4 regions of the Streptomyces sp. NPDC059917 genome follow, and region 1 is predicted to be linked to each of the others. Evidence: riboswitches for the same ligand, from Rfam matches in the RefSeq annotation. Region 1 holds a riboswitch; each other region holds the start of a gene.
What was found. Region 1 has a riboswitch for cobalamin ahead of ACFWAR_RS16080 (prenyltransferase/squalene oxidase repeat-containing protein). Riboswitches for the same ligand answer to the same signal wherever they lie in the genome.
Positions count from the first base shown of each region.

Region 2: it holds a riboswitch for cobalamin, as region 1 does, so the genes downstream of both, ACFWAR_RS11865 (DUF4430 domain-containing protein) here and ACFWAR_RS16080 (prenyltransferase/squalene oxidase repeat-containing protein) in region 1, are expected to answer to the same signal.
Region 3: it holds a riboswitch for cobalamin, as region 1 does, so the genes downstream of both, ACFWAR_RS32275 (ribonucleoside triphosphate reductase) here and ACFWAR_RS16080 (prenyltransferase/squalene oxidase repeat-containing protein) in region 1, are expected to answer to the same signal.
Region 4: it holds a riboswitch for cobalamin, as region 1 does, so the genes downstream of both, ACFWAR_RS13950 (cobalamin biosynthesis protein) here and ACFWAR_RS16080 (prenyltransferase/squalene oxidase repeat-containing protein) in region 1, are expected to answer to the same signal.

Region 1 is NZ_JBHWLC010000023.1:78,468-81,668, forward strand. Features, by position in the region: gene ACFWAR_RS16080 (prenyltransferase/squalene oxidase repeat-containing protein) at 1-1,927, opposite strand, end outside; cobalamin riboswitch at 2,037-2,175, opposite strand; cobalamin riboswitch at 2,293-2,368, shown strand; gene ACFWAR_RS16085 (hypothetical protein) at 2,511-3,201, shown strand, end outside.
Region 2 is NZ_JBHWLC010000016.1:3,106-6,306, forward strand. Features, by position in the region: gene ACFWAR_RS11860 (immune inhibitor A domain-containing protein) at 1-1,563, shown strand, start outside; cobalamin riboswitch at 1,571-1,720, shown strand; gene ACFWAR_RS11865 (DUF4430 domain-containing protein) at 1,761-2,249, shown strand; gene ACFWAR_RS11870 (ABC transporter ATP-binding protein) at 2,391-3,201, shown strand, end outside.
Region 3 is NZ_JBHWLC010000079.1:11,878-15,078, reverse strand. Features, by position in the region: gene ACFWAR_RS32280 (glycoside hydrolase family 71 protein) at 1-1,200, shown strand, start outside; cobalamin riboswitch at 1,273-1,446, shown strand; gene ACFWAR_RS32275 (ribonucleoside triphosphate reductase) at 1,475-3,201, shown strand, end outside.
Region 4 is NZ_JBHWLC010000019.1:44,063-47,263, reverse strand. Features, by position in the region: partial or broken gene ACFWAR_RS13955 (cobyric acid synthase) at 1-873, opposite strand, end outside; gene ACFWAR_RS13950 (cobalamin biosynthesis protein) at 870-1,862, opposite strand; cobalamin riboswitch at 1,897-2,044, opposite strand; gene ACFWAR_RS13945 (hypothetical protein) at 2,148-2,369, opposite strand; gene ACFWAR_RS13940 (anion permease) at 2,390-3,201, opposite strand, start outside.

The sequences.
Region 1 (3,201 bases):
CCTGACCGCCGAAGTGGCGGGGGTCGCGGCCGACGGCCTCGGCGAGGAGGGCCGTCTTGCCGAGGGAGCCGCCGCCCGCGTACTTGGTGCCGATGAGCGTCCAGTCGTTGACGGTGCGGCCCTTGCCGTCCTTGCCGCCCTTGTCGAGGAAGTCGACGATGTTGCGCAGGGTGGTGTTGTCCCGGCCGGTGGCGGCGAGCGCGTAGGCGCCGTCGATGGTCAGGCCGTAGTCGGCGAAGCCGGTGCCCGCGCCGCTCTCGTAGTACCGGCCCTGGACCAGTCGGGCGCGGTCGGCGAGGTACGCCGTGCCCTTGCCCAGGTCCGGGCCGTCACCGGTCGGCGGGGCGGTCGGCGGGGCGGTGGTGGGCGGGGTGGTCGGCGTCGGGTCGACCGGCTTGGTGGTCAGCAGGACCAGGTCGCCCTTGGCGCCCGCGACGGCGGCCGGGGCGGTGGCGAACATCCGGGAGTCGGTGTCGTTCTCGTCGAAGCCGAAACCGCCCGTGGGGAGCTGCCGCTTGGACAGCCAGGAGAGACCGGCGTCCGCGAAGGCGTCGTCACCGAGGGCGCGCAGCGCCTGGGCGGCCCAGGCGGTGGCGGCCGGGCTGCCGGTGGTCTCGTACGGGGCGGAGGGCCAGGCGCCGGTCGGCAGCTGGGACTTCTTGAGGCCGCCCCGGGCCTTCTGCACGGCCTCGCCGTGGCCACCGGCGCGCTGGAGGGCCAGGGTGATCAGGCCGGTGGCGATCGGGTCGCTGTCGCACCAGCCGCCGGAGCGGATGAGGACGCCGCTGAAGCCGCCGTCCTCGCACTGGAGGCCGACGAGCCGGTGCACGGCGGCGGCGGGCGGGGTGACGCCGCCGCCGATCAGCGCGATGACGGCCATGGCCTGGGCGTCGGACTGGCCGGTCGTGCGGAAGTCCCCCTTGGTCAGGCAGCCTTCGACGGGGTCGCCGTCACCGATGTCGCGCGGGCACACGTACTTCAGGAGGTCGCCGAGCAGGTCGTGCCCGCCGAAGGCGCGCGGGTCCTTGCCCGTGGCCTCGGCGACGAGCGCGAGGCGCGCGGCGGCGGTGGCGTCCGGGATGCCGTCCTTGCCGGCCGGGTAGGCGTAGGCGTCGGTCTGCGCGGGCGTGGCCAGGAAGTCGGCCGCCTTCCTCGCCGCCGGACTCCTGCGGTCCGTGGCGGTCAGCGCGAACACGGCCTCCGTGGTGAGGAAGTGGTTCGGTGCGGTGGCCCCGTCGTCGACGACCCGCTCCCCGTCCGTCAGCTTCCCGGTGATCCAGCGCAGGGCGGCCGGTACGTCGACCGTCCCCGCGGGCACCGTGGGCGGAGCCGTGGGCACGGCGGGGTCGGGGGTGATGACGCCGCCGGCCCGCACGTCGTCGGGGGTGAAGGCGGGCTTGCCGGAGGTGCCGCCGACGGAGGTGGCGCCGTACACCCAGGCGTCCACGTCACCGGGCTTGGGGGTCCGGGCCATGGCGCCCAGCGGGCTGTAGGTCCAGTTGCGCTGCCCGGGCGAGGCGATCCAGTAGGACCAGTACGCGGTGGCCTGCGGGGTGACGGTGCAGGGCTCCTTCTCCGGAGTCGGGTACTGCGTACCGGAGTTGAAGGACCCCTCGCCGATGCGGCAGATGAAGGCGGGGCCGTCGTGGACGGTCCCGGTGGTCGTGAAACCGGCGGTGTGCAGCAGCTCGTACCCGGTCGTCGGGGTGGTGTCGCAGCCGCGCCTCACCGCGCCGCCGAAGGGGCCGAAGTCCACCGCCACGATGGCGCCGGTGTCGGCCGTGCACTGCTCGATCGGGTCGGCGTGGGCGGCCGGGGGAGGAGTGAGGAAGGCCACTGCCGCACCGAGCGTCAGGAAGGACGCGGTGACGAGCGCGAGGAACCGCCGTCTCGGCCGCGTCCGTTGCGCCTGCTGTTCGGTCCCCACCGCGGCCCTCGTCTCTGCCGGGCGGCTGCGTGCGTGGCGATCCGCCCCCGCACGGCCCTGGGGCCACGGAGGAGCTGTTACGACCACGCCGTAGTCCGCGACGGCGCTCTTCGTGCTGTGTTTCGGCCCCAGGCATTCCGACTCGCCCGGGACGAACCGGGCCTACGGTTGCGGGTCAGCGCCGGAATTCGACCGGCTTCCCCTGGAGCTGAGCAGTTATCAGCCGGAGTGCAACACGGATTCCGTGGACGCGTCAAGGTGGCCTACGTCTCAGCCCGCGTCCCCGCGGCGCGGCCCGGTCCGTCCGCGGACCGGGTGGCTGGCGGTGGCTTGATCACTCGGGTAGCGTCCAGGGCTGCCACATGGGGGAACCCGGTGAGAATCCGGGGCTGACGCGCAACGGTGTGGGACGGCGGGGGCCGTTCCGGAGCCCGAATGCCCATACGGCGATGCAGCAACAGGAAGCCGTACCACGCGTTCCGGACGGCGGCCCTGCGGCCCGTGCCCCAGCCGTGTCCGTACGACGGCGACGTGAGGCCCGTGCGGCGAGCGGCCGGCGTCCGCCGATTTCCAGGAGCAGGCCATGTCCCGTCCCCGTACCTCCCGCCGCCTCGCGCTCGCGCTGCCCGCCGCGCTCGGCGCGCTCGTCCTCACCGCGCTGCCCGCCTCGGCGACCTCCTCGCCGGCGCAGATCGCCACCTCCAAGACCAACGGCGTCGCCTACCTCAAGTCGCTCCAGGCGGCGGACGGTTCGTACGCCGGCTCGGGCCTGTCCAACGAGTGGGCCTTCAGCACCTTCGCCGCCACCGGTACCGCGGTCGTCGACGTCTACCCGGGCGGCGACATGACGAAGAACGCGCGCACGGTCTACCGGAACCTGCTGTCGACGGCGGGTTGGCCGCAGGCCGCCCCGGTGGTCACCGACTACGAGCGCGGCACCCTCAACGCCTACGCCGCCGGCATCGACCCGGCCCGGGTCTCGGCCTCGCGCAACCTCGTCGCGCACGTCTACTCCTACTGGCAGACGGCGGAGCCCGGTTACTTCGGCCCCTCCGGGAACTTCAACGGCACGGTCTTCGCGGCGCTCGCCCTGCGCGGCGCCAAGACCCAGAGCGGCGCCGACCGCATCCCGCAGGCGCTGACCGACTCGATGGTCACCCGCATCCGGGCCAACCAGCATGCGGACGGTGGCTGGACGTACCAGAAGGGCGAGGGCAACCCCACCGTCCTCAACTCCGCGAGCGACGTCGACATGACCGGCTCGGCCATGGCCG
Region 2 (3,201 bases), on a different contig from region 1:
GACGCCGACCACGACGGCAACTTCAACGAGCCCGACGGCTACCTCGACCACCTCGTCATCGTGCACGCCGGCAAGGACCAGACCTGGGGCGGCGGCGCCCAGGGCAAGGACGCCGTCTGGGCGCACCGCTGGTTCGCGTACTACGACCAGGCCGGCACCGCGGGCCCCGCGGGCAACAAGGCGGGCGGCACCCCGGTCGGCGACACCGGGATCTGGGCGGGCGACTACCTGACCGGCGGCGAGAACAGCGGGGTCGGGCTCTTCGCCCACGAGTTCGGCCACGACCTGGGCCTGCCCGACATGTACAGCTCGGACGGGGACAACAGCGTCAACTTCTGGTCGCTGATGTCCTCGGCCTCCTACCTCGGCAAGGGCCGGGGCACCACCGGCGCCTTCCCCGGGGACCTGGACGCCTGGAGCAAGCTCCAGTTGGGCTGGCTCGAGTACACCGAGGCCGACGCGGGCCGCAGGACCAAGGCCGTCCTCGGCGTCTCCGGCTACAACACCGATGATCCACAGGCCCTGTTGGTGCACCTGCCGCCCTCGGTGACCCGTACCGAGCTGGCCGATCCCTACGAGGGCGCGGCCCAGTGGTGGAGCGGCACCGGCGACTTCATGGACAACACGCTCACGCGCACGGTCGACCTCACCGGGGTCCCGGCGGGCGCGCCCGCCCGGCTCGACGCCCGGGTCTGGTACGACGTGGAGAAGGACTTCGACTTCCTGACCGTGGAGGCCTCCACCGACGGCGGGACCACCTGGGCGGCGCTGCCCGGCACAATCGGCGGCGCCGCGATCCCCGCCAAGGGGATCTCCGGCACCTCGGGCGGCTGGGCCGAACTCGGCGTGCCGCTGGGCGCCTTCGCGGGCAGGAGCGTCTCGCTGCGGCTGCGGGTGACCTCGGACAGCAACACCCACGGCAAGGGCGTGGCCTTCGACGACCTGCGGATCACCGCGGACGGCCGCGAGCTGCTGCGCGACGGCGCGGAGCAGGGGGCGAACGGCTGGACGGCGATCAAGTGGTCGCGCACCGAGGGCCGTTACGGAACCGAGCAGCACCCGCGCGCCTACGTGGTGGAGAACCGGCGCTACACCGGCTTCGGCGAGTACCTCAGGACGGGACCGTACAACTTCGGGCAGGGCGACGACTCCGTGGAGTTCTACCCCTACCAGCAGGGCGTGTTGATCTGGCTGTGGGACACCGCGTACAGCGACAACACCACCAAGGCCCACCCCGGCGGGGGCCTGCTGCTGCCGGTCGACGCCCGGCCCGAGGCGCTGCGGTTCACCGACGGATCGCTCGTCAACGCGCGGGCGCAGACCTTCGACGCGACCTTCTCGCTGCGGCCGAGCGACCGGATCGTGCTGCACAAGGCGGGGACGCCGCTGGTGGTGCCCGCGCGGCCGGGCGTGTCCGTCTTCGACGACCGGCACGGCAGTTACTGGAACGCCGATCTGCCGCAGGTCGGGGTGAAGGTGCCGGACACCGGGACCCGGATCGCGGTGGTCAAGGAGGCCTCGGGCGGGGCGTTGACCACCGTGCAGGTGAGCCCCTCGCCCTGACCCGGCGTGCCCCTATGATGACCCCGATAACTTCATGCGTGCGTGACCAGGGGAAGCCGGTGCGAATCCGGCGCTGACCTGCAACCGTGTGCGGCCCGCCGCCCCTCGGGGCGGCGGGCCGCGAGTCGGAGCACCTGCCACGGCACGCCGAAAGCTTCCACTGTCATGGACTACAGCGCGAAGAAAGGCACCCCGCCATGCGCAGCATGCTCATACGCCGTACCGCCGTCACCGCCGCCGCCCTCGGGCTGGCACTGACGGCCGCCGCTCCGGCCGTCGCCCACACGACCGCCGCCCGCACCAACGCCCCGGTCCTGGTGCGGCTCACCGTGCAGGGCCCCGACGGCAACCTCTTCAAGGGCCTGGTGCTGACCAAGGGGCACGAGGTGACGACCGCGACCGGCGGCACCCACAAGTGCGACGGCACCAACGGCGCGCAGAACCCGAGCCCGGTCCCCACGCCCACCGCCGCCCTCGACGACGCGGCCCGCCAGCGCCACTTCGGCTGGGACGGCACCTGGTACGCGTCGTTCGACGACTTCTCCGTGGACACCGTCAAGAACGTCTCCGGCGGGGGCGCGGCGTACTGGAACATCTCGGTGAACGGGGTCTCCACCCCGGTCGGCGGCTGCCAGTTCAAGATCAAGACGGGTGACGAGGTCGCCTTCACCTGGACCTCCTTCTAGCGGTGGGCCACGGGGATTCCTTCGGCGCGGGAAGCGGTCGGTTTTGCCGGGTACTCCCGGTCAGGGGTGTCGGTTACCATCCGAGCTACCTCAACCGACCTCTGTAGCCCCAGAGTTGGTCCGCACCGCCAAGGAATCCCCGTGATCAGCTTCGAGAACGTCAGTGTGAAGTACGACGACGCGCCCCGATCAGTGCTGCGGGACGTGAACCTGACCGTCGAGGAAGGCGAGTTGTGCCTGGTCGTCGGGCGCACCGGCGTCGGCAAGTCGACCCTGCTGGGCACGGTCAACGGACTGGTCCCGCACTTCACCGGCGGCACCCTGTACGGCCGGGTGACCGTCGGTGGCCGGGACACGGCCGAGCATCCACCGCGCGAACTCGTCGACCTGGTCGGCGTGGTGGGCCAGGATCCGCTCGACGGCTTCGTCACCGACACCGTCGAGGAGGAGCTGGCCTACGCGATGGGACAGCTCTCCGTGGACGCGGCGGTGCGGCGCGGGCGGATCGAGGAGACCCTCGCCCTGCTGGACCTGACCGGGCTGCGCCACCGGCCGCTGCACGAGCTCTCCGGCGGCCAGCAGCAGCGCGTGGCCATCGGTTCCGTCCTGACCGCGCACCCCCGGGTGCTGGTGCTGGACGAGCCGACCTCCGCCCTGGACCCGGCGGCGGCCGAGGAGGTGCTGGCGGTCGTCACCCGCCTGGTGCGCGACCTGCGGATGACGGTGCTGCTCTGCGAGCACCGGCTGGAGCGGGTCGCGCAGTACGCGGACCGGGTGATCCACCTGCCCGGTGACGGGACCGTGGTGTCCGGGCGGCCCGCCGACGTCTTCCGTACGTCGACGGTCGCGCCGCCCGTGGTCGAGCTGGGGCGGCTCGCGGGCTGGTCCCCGCTGCCGCTGTCGGACCGGGAGGCGCGCCCGGCCGCGGCCCCGCTGCGGGCCCGGCTGGCCG
Region 3 (3,201 bases), on a different contig from region 1:
AACGGCAAGCACGAGCGCTACGGCGGGCTGCTGCGCGACCGGCCGTTGCCCGTGCCGCCCCAACAGGGCGACTGGGAGCTGGCCAACCTCCGCCAGGAGGTGCGCACGGCCCGCGCCGCCGGGATCGACGGCTTCACCCTCGACCTGCTCTCCCTCTCCGGCCCCAACTGGGACCGCGCCAACCTCCTCATGGAGGCGGCCCGTTCGGTCGACCCCGCCTTCAAGATCATGCTGATGCCGGACATGACCTCCCTCAAGACCGACGACCCGGCCGTGCTCGCGACCGCGCTCGCCGCCCTCGCCGCGGCGCCCGCCGCGCACCGCCTGGGCGACGGTCGGCTGGTCGTCTCCCCCTTCAAGGCCGAGGAGAAGGACGTCGCCTGGTGGAGCCGGGTGATCGACCTGCTGAGGTCGAAGCACGGCATCCGCACCGCGTTCGTCCCGCTCTTCCTCGACTTCGCCGCGCACGGCGCGCGGTTCGCGCCCATCAGCTACGGGTTCTCCGAGTGGGGCAGCCGCAGCTACGTCGGCCAGGACGGCGCGGCCGACGACGTCCGGCGCGCGCACGAGGCGGGCAAGATCTGGATGCAGCCGGTCTCCGTCCAGGACGCCCGCCCCAACCAGGGGATCTACGACGAGGCCGGGAACACCGCCACCCTGCGCTCCACCTGGACGCACGCCATCGACGACGGCGCCGACTGGGTGCAGCTGACCACCTGGAACGACTACTCGGAGGGCAGCCAGTTCGCCCCCTCCCTGCACAACGGCCACACCTACCTGGACATCTCCTCCTACTACCTGACCCGGTTCAAGACGGGCTCCTGGCCGCGGATCGTCCGGGACACGCTCTACCTGACCTCGCGCACCCAGTTCGCCGCGGCCGACCCGACCGGGACCCAGTCCCTGGTGATGTCCCTGCGCAAGGGCAGCGCCGCGCCTCGGGACGCGGTGGAGGTGCTCAGCTTCCTGACCGCCCCGGCCACCGTCCGTACCGCGACCGGCGGGGACGCGGACGCCTACGAGGCCCCCGCCGGAGTCCGGTCGCACCTGCTGGAGCTGCGCTCCGGCACCAGCTCGGCCCGGGCGGTCCGCGACGGGGTCACCTCGACCTCGGTCGAGCTGTCGTACCCGGTGGACCGCACGGTCGCGGTCCAGGACCTCCAGTACTACGGGGCGACCAGCGGCCGCACGTCACCGTAGGGACTTTGGGACCCTCTCCCGGGACGAAGGTCACCCAATATCTTGTGGTCGCGCTGGGCGGTCATATCCATATGTAGTGTTGGCCCTGCCGGTTCGGCGGGGCCACGCTCATGTCCGCCCCGACCGAGGCAACAGGGAACCCGATGCGAATCCGGGACTGCCCCGCAACGGTGAGCGCACGCCCTTCCCCCGACGGGGACGGGGCGCCGCGCGAGTCCGACACCTGCCGGCCAACGAACCACACTTCCGTGCCGAGCCTCGTGGGAGGGCTGCCGTGACCGCTGCCGTAGACGCCGTGGAGACCGTGACCGAATACCTGGAGCGCCGGGACTGGAGGGTCAACGCCAACGCCAACCAGGGCTACTCGCTCGGCGGCCTGATCCTGAACGCGGCGGGCAAGGTGACGGCGAACTACTGGCTGGAGCGCGTCTACCCGGCCGAGATCGCCGCCGCCCACCGCGAGGGCGACTTCCACATCCACGACCTGGACATGCTCTCCGGCTACTGCGCGGGCTGGTCCCTGCGCACCCTGCTGACCGAGGGGTTCAACGGGGTCCCCGGCCAGATCGACTCCGGCCCGCCCCGGCACCTGTCCTCGGCCGTCGGCCAGATCGTCAACTTCCTCGGCACCCTCCAGAACGAATGGGCGGGCGCCCAGGCCTTCTCCTCCTTCGACACCTACCTCGCCCCCTACGTCCGCCTCGACGCGATGACGTACGCCCAGGTCAGGCAGTGTGTCCAGGAGCTGGTGCACAATCTGAACGTGCCCTCGCGCTGGGGCACCCAGACCCCCTTCACCAACCTCACCTTCGACTGGACCTGCCCCGAGGACCTGCGCGATCAGGTCCCCGTGATCGGCGGGGTCGAAGCGGACTTCACCTACGGCGAGCTCCAGCACGAGATGGACCTGATCAACCGGGCCTACATCGAGGTCATGACGGAGGGCGACGCCACCGGCCGGGTCTTCACCTTCCCGATCCCCACCTACAACATCACCCGGGACTTCCCCTGGGAGAGCGAGAACGCCGAGCGGCTCTTCGCGATGACCGCCAAGTACGGGCTCCCCTACTTCCAGAACTTCATCAACTCCGAGCTGTCCCCGCACATGATCCGCTCGATGTGCTGCCGCCTCCAGCTCGACCTCACCGAGCTGCTCAAGCGCGGCAACGGCCTCTTCGGCAGCGCCGAACAGACCGGCTCCCTCGGCGTGGTCACGCTCAACTGCGCCCGCCTCGGCCACCTGCACGCGGGCGACGAGGACGCCCTGATGGCCGCCGTGGACCGGCTGTGCGAGCTGGCCAAGGACAGCCTGGAGCTGAAGCGGATCACCGTCCAGGACCTGATCGACGGCGGACTGTTCCCCTACACCAAGCGCTACTTGGGCACCCTGCGCAACCACTTCTCGACCATCGGGGTCAACGGGATCAACGAGATGATCCGCAACTTCTCCGGGGACGCGGACGACATCACCACCGAGGCCGGGCACGCGCTGGCCGTCCGCCTGCTGGACCGCGTCCGCGCCCGCATGGTGGAGTTCCAGGAGCGCACCGGGAACCTCTACAACCTGGAGGCCACCCCGGCCGAAGGGACGACGTACCGCTTCGCCAAGGAGGACCGGCGGCGGTACCCCGAGATCCTCCAGGCGGGCACGGACGCCAACCCCTACTACACCAACTCCTCGCAGCTGCCCGTCGGGTGGACCGACGACCCCTTCGAGGCGCTGGAGCGGCAGGACGAACTCCAGGCCAAGTACACCGGCGGCACGGTCCTGCACCTCTACATGACGGAGCGGATCCCCACCGCCGAGGCCTGCCGGTCCCTGGTGCGCCGCTCCCTGGAGCGCTTCCGGCTGCCCTACCTCACGGTCACCCCGACCTTCTCGATCTGCGCCGAACACGGCTACCTCGCGGGGGAGCAGCCCAACTGCCCGCACTGCGGAGCCGATTGCGAGGTGTGGACGCGGGTCATGGGCTACCACCGGCCGGTGTCCTCCTTCAACAT
Region 4 (3,201 bases), on a different contig from region 1:
GACGCCCGGTTCGGCGGCCAGCGCGTCGACGTCCGTGAAGTTCGACATCAGGGGCACCGCGCAGACGGCGACCCGCAGCACGTCCTCGCCGACCGGCGGGGCGACCACGGATTCCCGTACGGCGCCGCGCAGGGAGACGCGCAGGCCGTCCTCCTCGTCGATGCCGAGGCCGTGCTGGAAGGGGAGCACGCCGTACGTCGCCCGCCCGGTCAGGCCCCGCAGCATCTCCATGCCCGGCTCCAGCAGGGAGACGTCGCCGCGGAACTTGTTGACGAGGTAGCCCGCGATCAGCGACTGGTCCTCGGGGGACAGCAGCGCCGTCGTGCCGAAGAACGAGGCGAAGACCCCGCCGCGGTCGATGTCGCCGACCACGACCACCGGGAAGCGCGCGGCCCGCGCGATCCCCATGTTCACGATGTCCGTGCGCCGCAGGTTGATCTCGGCCGGACTGCCCGCCCCCTCGCAGATCACGGCGTCATACGTGCCCCGCAGCTGCTCCAGGCAGTCCGTGACGATGCCGAGCAACTGCTCCTGACGGCCCCCGTGGTAGCCGCGCGCGCTCATCTCGCCCACCGGCTTGCCCAGCAGCACCACCTGGCTGCTGCTGTCGCTGCCGGGCTTGAGCAGCACCGGGTTCATCAGCGCGGTCGGCTCGACCCGGGCCGCCTGGGCCTGCATCGCCTGGGCGCGGCCGATCTCGGCGCCCTCCAGGGTGACGAAGGAGTTCAGCGACATGTTCTGGGCCTTGAAGGGGGCCACCTTCACGCCCTGGCGGGCCAGCCAGCGGCAGATGCCCGCCGTGACCACGCTCTTGCCCGCGTCGGAGGTGGTCCCGGCGACCAGGAGCCCCCCGCCGCGCCGTGCGCCGCTCATCCGCGTCCCTTCGCCTTCGTCGTACGGGTCGGACCGCTGCGGCCCGACGTGCAATGTGCCACCAACAGCCGCAAGGACACGCAGGCCCCGAGGGAGATCCAGGTCACCCGGCGCGAGAGCCGTACGGCCCGCTCGATGTCCGCGACCTCGACCGGGCGGCCCGCCGCCCCGTTCAGCACCGCCCGGTGCTCCACGCGCCCGGCGTACGCCAGGGTCCCGCCGAGGCGGACCCCGAGCGCCCCGGCGAAGGAGGCCTCCACCGGTCCGGCGTTCGGGCTGGGGTGCGCCGAGGCGTCCGCGCGCCAGGCCCGTACGGCGCCCCGCCGGTCCGGTCCGGCCAGCACGGCGGCCAGCGCGGTCAGCCGCGCGCCCGGCCAGCCCGCGACGTCGTCGAGCCGGGCCGAGGCCCAGCCGTAGCGCAGGTAGCGGGGGGACTTGTGGCCGACCATCGCGTCGAGGGTGTTCACGGCGCGGAAGCCCAGCAGCCCGGGCACTCCCGCCAGGGCGCCCCAGACCAGGGCGCCGACGACGGCGTCGGAGGTGTTCTCGGCGACCGACTCCACGACGGCGCGGGCGATCTGCTGCTCGTCCAGGGCCTGCGGGTCGCGCCCGCACAGGTGCGGCAGCCGCTCGCGGGCCACCTCGGTGTCCCCGGCGGCGAGCGCGCCCCCGATGGCGCGGGCCTCGCGGCCCAGCGAGGTGCCGCCGACCACCGCCCAGGTCGCGGCGGCGGTCAGGGCGATGCGGGCGGCGGCAGTCCGGGAGCGCACGGCGCGGGCGCCGAGCGCGCCGACGGCGGCCGCGCCCCCGGCGCACACCAGGGCGTGGACCGCGCCCCGGGCGCGGCTCTTGCCCCACAGGGCTCGTTCGACGGTGGCGGCGGCCCGCCCGAAGGCGGCGACGGGATGCCCGCGGCGCGGATCACCGAGGATCCGGTCGCCGATCAGGCCGGCCGTCGCGCCGTACGCGAAAACGCGATCGGCACGCATGTGGCAGGTAGGTCCTCACTCAGGGTCCGCGCCCTGGTTCGACGTGTCCGGTGGCGAGAGTTCCTGGCTTCCGGGAGCCTTCGGCTCCTCGGTGACAGTGGCGGGACCGCGCCGGATTCGCACCGGACTTCCTCTTCATGCCGCCGTATTGGCTCGGGCAGTCCACCACGCACCGCGAACGCCCGTCAACTTGCCGTTGACCTGCGAAAGCTCCCCCCGGCCGCGGGCCGGAGGGAGCTTTCGGACGTGCTGGTGCGGGAGGGGCGCCCGGGGGTGTCCGGGGTGTCAGCTGACGATCAGGTAGATCGCGTAGCCGACGGCCACCGCGCACAGTGCGAAGCAGGCGTACGCGCCGGTGCGCGCCAGGTGGGCGGTGTCGCCCTGGCCGGTGGCGGTCTCGTGCTTCGACAGGCCCACGATGCCCAGGGTGAAGAGGGTCACGAGGGCGACGGTCGCGGAGAGGCTGACGCCGAACACGGAGCCGAGTGCTGCCCAGTCGATCTTCATACTGCCGATTCCTCTGTGGGTCAGACCGCGGCGGCGGGCGCCGCCGGTGCCGGGGGAGCGGCCGGGGCCGGGGTCGGGATGGTCGCCTTGAAGGCCTCGTCCGTGACCGCGGCGGTGGTGCCCGCGACCGGGGGGACGGCCACGGCGGCGATCGCGGTGGTGACCACGCCCGGCGCCTCGACCGTGCTGTCGGCGGTGCCCGCGGCCTCGTTCACGTTGGTGTGGTCGACGACCTGGCGGCGCGAGATCAGCCAGATGGCGACGCAGGAGCCGACGAGGAAGAGGGCGACGGCGGCGACGCCGACGTCACCGGTGCGCATGACCAGCTCGGCGCCCGCGGCCACCAGGGCGGCGGCCGGAAGGGTCAGGCCCCAGGCGATGAACATCCGGCTGGCGGTGGACCAGCGGACCACGCCGCCCTTGCGACCGAGACCCGCGCCCATGACCGCGCCGGAGCAGGCGTGGGTGGTGGAGAGGGAGAAGCCGAGGCTGGAGGAGGCCAGGATGACGCTCGCGGCCGAGGTCTGGGCCGCGAAGCCCTGCTGCGGCTGGAGGTCGGTCAGGCCGCTGCCCATGGTGCGGATGATGCGCCAGCCGCCCAGGTAGGTGCCCATCGCGATCGCCATGCCGGCGGAGACGATGACCCAGACCGGCGGGTTGGAGCCGGGCGCGAGCGCCCCGCCCGCGACCAGCGCGAGGGTGATGATGCCCATGGTCTTCTGCGCGTCGTTGGTGCCGTGCGCGAGGGAGACGAGACCGGCCGAGGCGATCTGACCGGCCTTGTAGCCCTTGGCGGAGGTCTTCTTGTCGACGTTGCCGCCCAGCTTGTAGG